DNA from 2 places in the Winslowiella toletana genome. Region 2 is predicted to be linked to the other one. Evidence: predicted binding sites of a transcription regulator. Region 2 holds the regulator's gene; the other holds the start of a gene.
What was found. Region 2 encodes LexA, which represses DNA repair genes until DNA is damaged. Its sites were predicted from a motif close to TNCTGTATGTACATACAGNA; they were not measured.
Positions count from the first base shown of each region.

Region 1: mutH (DNA mismatch repair endonuclease MutH) is a predicted target of LexA. The motif match lies at 1,586-1,605, and genes of this name have one in related genera.

Region 1 is NZ_CP134152.1:3,911,904-3,915,327, reverse strand. It holds gene RIN69_RS18085 (NADP(H)-dependent aldo-keto reductase) at 1-183, opposite strand, end outside; gene RIN69_RS18080 (YgdI/YgdR family lipoprotein) at 346-555, opposite strand; gene mutH (DNA mismatch repair endonuclease MutH) at 666-1,352, opposite strand; gene rppH (RNA pyrophosphohydrolase) at 2,039-2,566, shown strand; gene ptsP (phosphoenolpyruvate--protein phosphotransferase) at 2,579-3,424, shown strand, end outside.
Region 2 is NZ_CP134152.1:4,551,647-4,555,070, forward strand. It holds gene RIN69_RS20700 (fimbrial protein) at 1-503, shown strand, start outside; gene RIN69_RS20705 (hypothetical protein) at 700-1,749, shown strand; gene lexA (transcriptional repressor LexA) at 1,817-2,425, opposite strand; gene RIN69_RS20715 (diacylglycerol kinase) at 2,531-2,899, opposite strand; gene plsB (glycerol-3-phosphate 1-O-acyltransferase PlsB) at 3,028-3,424, shown strand, end outside.

The DNA.
Region 1 (3,424 bases), 640 kb from region 2:
GGTTTCCGGGCGTGGTGGCACCGGGTACATCTCGGCGGTATCAATCAGGTTGATACCGGAACGTAATGCCAAATCCAGTTGAGCATGGGCGTCGGCTTCGCTATTTTGCTCACCAAACGTCATGGTTCCTAACCCCAGCGTGCTGACTTCCAGTGTGCTATGGGGGATACGGTGATATTGCATTTGCCGGCTTCCTTTTTTCATTTTGGAAAGGGTAAAACGAATTAACGCATTTTTGACTATAACCGTGGCAGCGCAGAGGGGGAAGTGTGCATTTTGCCTGTAAGGCTGGTGGAGAGCCTGCTGCATCACCGATGATGCCGCAGCAGGTAACATTAAGCAGGATTAACGCTCGATAATGGTGGAAACTTCGTCGCCGTTGATCTGAACTTCATGACCTGACTGATCAACATATTTTACCAGTCCGGTCTCTTTATCGATAACCGGCTTGCCTTCGGTCATAATCATATTGCCATCTTTAGTCGCCATTACATAATCACTGCTGCAACCGCTAACCAGCATTGCGGCTGCGACTGCACTTAACATCCACTTCATCCATGTTCTCCCGCTGTGTTTTCGTCAGTTTACCAGTGTAGTAATAAACTTATTTGGCTGAGACGTTAATCGCAACTTTCTGAAATGTGATAACCCGCACTACTTACAATTTATAACAAAAAATGGCGCGCCAGCAGCGGCCCGGTAAAGGTTTTTTTCAGATAGAAGCCGCGCGGCAGAGTCATAATGGGTTGACCATTTTCGCCAATTCCTTCAGTCAGCGCTTTACTGTTGGCGGCTTTAGGCCTGATTTGCAGCACCTCACCATGGCGTGCAGTAATGCGTTCTACCTTGCCCAGCACGATCAGATCCATCAACTCTTCCCAGTCACGCTGCAACTGTTCCTCTTCTTCAGCGCTGGGGCTCCAGAGCAGCGGTGCCCCTACCCGACGCTCGGCCAGCGGAATGGCGCGGTCGCCTTCCACCGGGATCCATAACACTCGCGAAAGCTTATGACGCACGTGGCTGCTGTGCCAGGTCACGCCAGTGTTGCCGGTCAGTGGGGCAACGCAGACGAAAGTGGTTTCCAGCGGACGACCCAAACTGTCAATCGGGATCGTTTTCAGTTCAACGCCGATATCGGCGAAATCCTGCTCGGGTTTGCTGCCGGCATTGGCTCCCAGATGAATCTCCAGCAAAGTACCGACCCAGCCTTTATCACGTTTCAGATTCGCCGGAATTGCTAACTGCGCCCGAATAGCCAGTTCACCCAGTGTATAGCCCGCTAATGATTGCGCGCGTGCCAACAGCGTGGCTTCGTCGTCAGGGGGAGTAACAGGGGAAAAATCAACGGCCATCTCAGTTCCTGCGATTAGGTTAAAAAACAAACAGATGTTACGTGATAGTATTTATGCAGCGGTCTGATTGTGTAAAACAGGAATAATAGCATGATTACACATGATTTTTTATGCCACTCTAAACCCAAGAATGGATCAGCCGGCTGAGGTTTTACCATGTTGTCATCGACAATGAACAGGATCTTACCCCCGGTTATCCACAGAAATCTGGGATAAGTCGCTTTTCAGCAGAACACTGTTTTGATTTACAGCCTTGACGACCGGCTTTTTTGCGCGAACAGTGCATTTTGTGCGTAACTTATTGGCATAATCTGTGGATAAAATCTTCAGCGTTCGATCTTTCACCAGTTGGCGATCGATGGCGAATCAGGACCACTGAATGTTGTTTTTTAACCTGTGATAAACCTTATCATCATTTTGATTAATATAGGTTAATTCCTAAGATAAAATTTCCTCGTTTTCGCTCTGGCGAAAGTTTTATCCCGCTATGTACCGAGTTCTTCACAAAGCTATCCACAGAAAACGTGAATAAGATCGCCTTTTTGTCATGGTCTCTGTTTATAACTTTGATGATATCTGTGAGTTATCCCATTGTTATCCGATGTTCGGCACCGCAACCAGTGGTTTACCGTCTGTAAGGAGTATGAAACAATCAGAACATCCGAGTTTTAGTTTGAGGTAGTCCGGTGATCGATGATGATGGCTACCGCCCGAATGTTGGTATCGTAATCTGTAACAAGCAGGGACAAGTGTTGTGGGCCAGACGTTATGGACAACACTCCTGGCAGTTTCCACAGGGAGGGATCAATCCTGGCGAAACTGCGGAACAGGCGATGTACCGCGAACTTTTCGAAGAAGTTGGTTTACACCGGAAAGACGTCCGTATTCTTGCTTCTACCCGTAACTGGTTACGTTATAAGTTGCCAAAACGTTTGGTGCGTTGGGACACAAAGCCGGTTTGTATCGGCCAGAAACAAAAGTGGTTTCTTCTGCAGTTGATGTGTAATGACGCGGATATCAATATGCAAACCAGCAGCACGCCTGAGTTCGATGGTTGGCGCTGGGTGAGTTTTTGGTATCCGGTGCGCCAGGTGGTCTCTTTTAAACGCGACGTCTACCGCCGCGTGATGAAAGAGTTTTCTGGTGTGGTAATGCCGTTGCAGGAGAGTTCTGTGCAGCGCAATGCGCCTGCTTATCGACGTAAAAGAGGTTAATCCAGGCAGATTATGCTCACTCAGTTGCGCGATATTGTTGAGAAAGTAGCGGGGGCGCCGCGATTAAGTGAATCTCTTGAGATTCTGGTCAACGAGATTTGTTTTGCGATGGACACTGAGGTCTGCTCGGTTTATCTCGCTGACCACGATCGTCGCTGCTACTACCTGATGGCGACGCGCGGGCTAAAAAAGCCGCGCGGGCGTACGGTCGCCCTTGCATTTGATGAAGGTATCGTCGGCTTAGTCGGGCGTCTGGCTGAGCCGATTAACCTCGCCGATGCGCAAAAACATCCCAGCTTTAAATATGTGCCCGCGGTTAAAGAGGAGCGTTTTCGCTCCTTCCTCGGCGTGCCTATTATCACGCGTCGCCAGTTACTCGGCGTGCTGGTGGTCCAGCAGCGTGAGCATCGTCAATTCGACGAGAGCGAAGAATCCTTCCTGGTTACCCTTGCCACTCAGATGGCTGCTATCCTGTCACAATCGCAGCTGCATCAGCTGTTTGGACAGTTTCGCCAGACGCGGATTAAAGCGCTGGCGGCCGCACCCGGCGTGGCGGTGGCACCGGGATGGGTAGATGTCACTCAGCCGTCACTCGATCAGGTTTCTGCCGCCTCAACGCTGGATACCCACCGCGAGCGCGAGCGCCTGCTATTGGCAATGAGCGAAGCCGCGAGTGAATTCCGTCGCTTCAGCAAACGCTTTACCGCCAGCGCGCAGAAAGAGAGCGCGGCGATCTTCGATCTCTACTCGCATCTGTTGACCGACGCCCGACTGAAAAACGATCTGTTTGCTGAAATTGATCGCGGCTCGGTGGCTGAGTGGGCGGTCAAAACCGTGATTGAGAAATTTGCCGCGCAG
Region 2 (3,424 bases):
CTTACTCGATGCTGTTTCTGTCTGGCAGAACACTTGCAGAAGATATCCCTATCAGTATTACAGGAGAGGTCTATATTCCTGCCTGTCAGGTTAATGGCGGAGAAACGATCGAAGTAAAGTTTGGAGATATATCCGTAACGGACGTGGCCAACCCAAAAAATTATCAAAAAATTAGTGTGCCAATTACTTGTGATTATCCTCAGGGAACAGCTTACGTGAAGGTGACAGGGACTCAACTGGGCGCGAATACAAACGTACTGGCAACGAATGTCAGCAATTTTGGCATTGCTCTTTATCAGGGAGAGGGAACGTCCACTAAATTAACCCTTGGAGGGGGGACAATCTATGGGTCAGTATCCATTGGTTATCCAATCACTAATGGGCTTTCAGGAAAAGAATCAGGCGTTTTCGTTTTCACAGCAGTGCCATTTAAAAATGGTACCGGTCAGTTGGAGACAAAGGCATTTTCGGCCTCTGCAAGTATGAGCATAAGTTACTTTTAGTTATAACCGCCACAGGCGTCTCAGCACGTCACGATTGTAAATGCCAGGCCAGATTTGTGTGAAGAAAATTATGAATCATTGCGGATATATCTCAATGCGTTCGAGAAATAGCAGTTACGCACTAAAAATACAGCATCAGCAATGCTGATTTTTTAATGTGTAACTCTGAAAATAATATTTAAAAGGAGTTGAAAAGGTGAATGTAGTTAATTACTTTTTATCTTTTATTTTTCTTTGCTGTAGTATACCTGCCTTTGCCTATGACCCTTGCCGTGATTTGCAAATATTGTGGCAAATGGATGATAACTCACAGGCAATCCCTCCAATAACCGTCAGTAATGGTAGTACAGCGGATTACTTTGATATCACTTTACCCGGGTTACCGTCCACCGCACCAGGAAGCGTATCATGGATTCAACGTTATAATGTTCCCTTTGGCACGAATAATATTGCAAGTGGAAACGGCAGCAAGAACCTGGCGACATGGATAGCATTACCCGCTGGAGGGGGCGATATCTCTCTGGGTGACGGATTGACGGGCCGTATAGAAATTATTTCCGGAAACTATCTTGTGCGCGGAATATATTCAGGTTTTCAGACCTATTCTGGTCCGTACAAATTTCCTAATTGGGTGGGAAATTTTCCGAGCAGTCTTAATGTCGGATCCCGTTATCCGCTGGTCGAAAACTCTTTTACTGAGACAAAACTGCGCGTTTATATCACCAAAGGGAGCGCTTTTTCCGGCACATACAACGTGAGAATTCCAATAAAGATCGGAGCTGAAGAGTGGTATAAGGGAGAAAAATACTGTTCTGGTGGGGGTGGGGTTGAGCTGGCAGTGGCATCTATGCAAAATCGATTTGCTCCAGTGCAGGTTAATGTGATGGCCAGCTGTTCTTTGACCGGAGGCAGTAATATTGCCATTAATCATGGAAAAATAACTACCGCACAGGCTCGTAGCGGACACTCTTCAAGTACTAATTTTGGGATTAATTGCGGGAGCCCGTCTAACGTGCAGTTAACCTTTGAGGGGGTTCAGCCTGTCTCCGGAGAGGCCAGAAATGTGACGAAGTGTGGTAATAATGGAAAATGTACATTGACGGTTGATGATAATGCCAGTTTTGTTGGTGTTGTCGATGGCAGTAAAAATTTTAAGATAAGCTCCGTCTATCAGACCGTTGGATCCAGCACCCCTGACTCAGGCGCTTTCTCGGGTAATGCAATATTGAGAGTTCTGATGCAATAAAATAGACAATGTAAGTCACGGCGCGTGCCTGCGGAGGATAACAGCACGCGCTAAAGGAAGTAGAAGGTTACAGCCAGTTGCCGTTGCGAATCACACCGACCGCCAGACCTTCAATCGTCAGGGTTTGCTGACGAAGATCGACCACAATTGGCTGAAAATCACTGTTTTCAGGCAGTAACTGAACCACATTACCTTGTTTCTTCAGTCGTTTGACGGTGACTTCATCGTCAATACGCGCTACGACAACCTGTCCATTACGCACGTCCTGAGTCTTATGCACTGCCAGCAGATCGCCATCCATAATACCGATGTCTTTCATCGACATGCCGCTGACGCGCAACAAGAAGTCTGCATTAGGTTTAAACAGATTGGCGTCGACCTGAAAATGGCCTTCAATATGCTGTTCTGCCAGCAATGGTTCACCCGCTGCGACGCGACCGATCAGCGGCAGGCCGCTCTCATCTTCCATCATCAGACGAATGCCGCGCGAAGCGCCGGAAACGATCTCAATCACACCCTTACGCGCCAGGGCTTTCAGATGCTCTTCCGCGGCGTTGGGGGAACGGAAACCTAATTGCGAGGCAATTTCGGCGCGTGTAGGAGGCATACCCGTCTGATTAATATGGTCACGAATCAGATCATAGACCTGCTGCTGCCTTGCCGTTAATGCTTTCATTCCGCCCCCTGGTTGTTTATACAGTCGCTGTGAGTATATACAGGTATTCGCTGCTTTGAAACCTAAAGCTGCGTAAAAAACGACTGCTTGTCAATTTCTGCCTGGTCAGGCGAAATGTGCCCATAACAGCATTATCCAGACAAATACCGCTAACAGAATGGTGAGTAACACCGCCGCAGACCCCATATCCTTGGCGCGTCCGGAAAGCTCATGCATTTCACTGCCGATCCGATCCACCACCGCTTCTATCGCGCTGTTAAGGATTTCTACGATAATCACCAGCAGTACTGAGCCGATTAGCAGTACACGAGTGATGGCATCCACATCAAGCCAGCAGGCAATAACGATCGCCACCACTGCTGCGATCAACTCCTCGCGAAATGCGGCTTCATGCTGCCAGGCGGCACGCAAACCTTTCCATGAATAACCTGCTGCTTTCACAATTCGCGCAAGGCCGGTTACATTATTTGTCATAATCAGGGAACCCTTTGAGATGTTTAACGTCCACCAGAGGGTGGCGCACGTATTGCAACACAACAGATCTTAATAGCGCTTTCTGGTATGCTTGCCGCGCTTTGCTAACAAGAGGCTTCATGTTGTCTATGTCAGGTTGGCGTAATTTCTATTACAAGTTACTAAACTTACCCCTCTCATTTTTGGTGAGAAGTAAGGCTATTCCGGCCGATCCGGTAGCTGAACTCGGGCTCGATAGTTCGCGCCCCATTATGTATGTATTGCCTTATGATTCAAAGGCGGATCTCCTTGCATTGCGATCGCAATGTCGTAAACGCGACTTGCCCGATCCGTTGGAGCCGCTGGAAATCGATGGCACGGTTTTGCCACGCCACGTGTTTATCCACGATGGACCGCGCGTGTTCCCCTACTTCGTTCCCAATCTGGAGTCGGTAAAGCTGTTTCACGAATATCTGGATCTACACCGCAGTAATCCCGATCTTGACGTGCAGATGGTGCCGATTTCCGTCATGTTTGGCCGTGCAC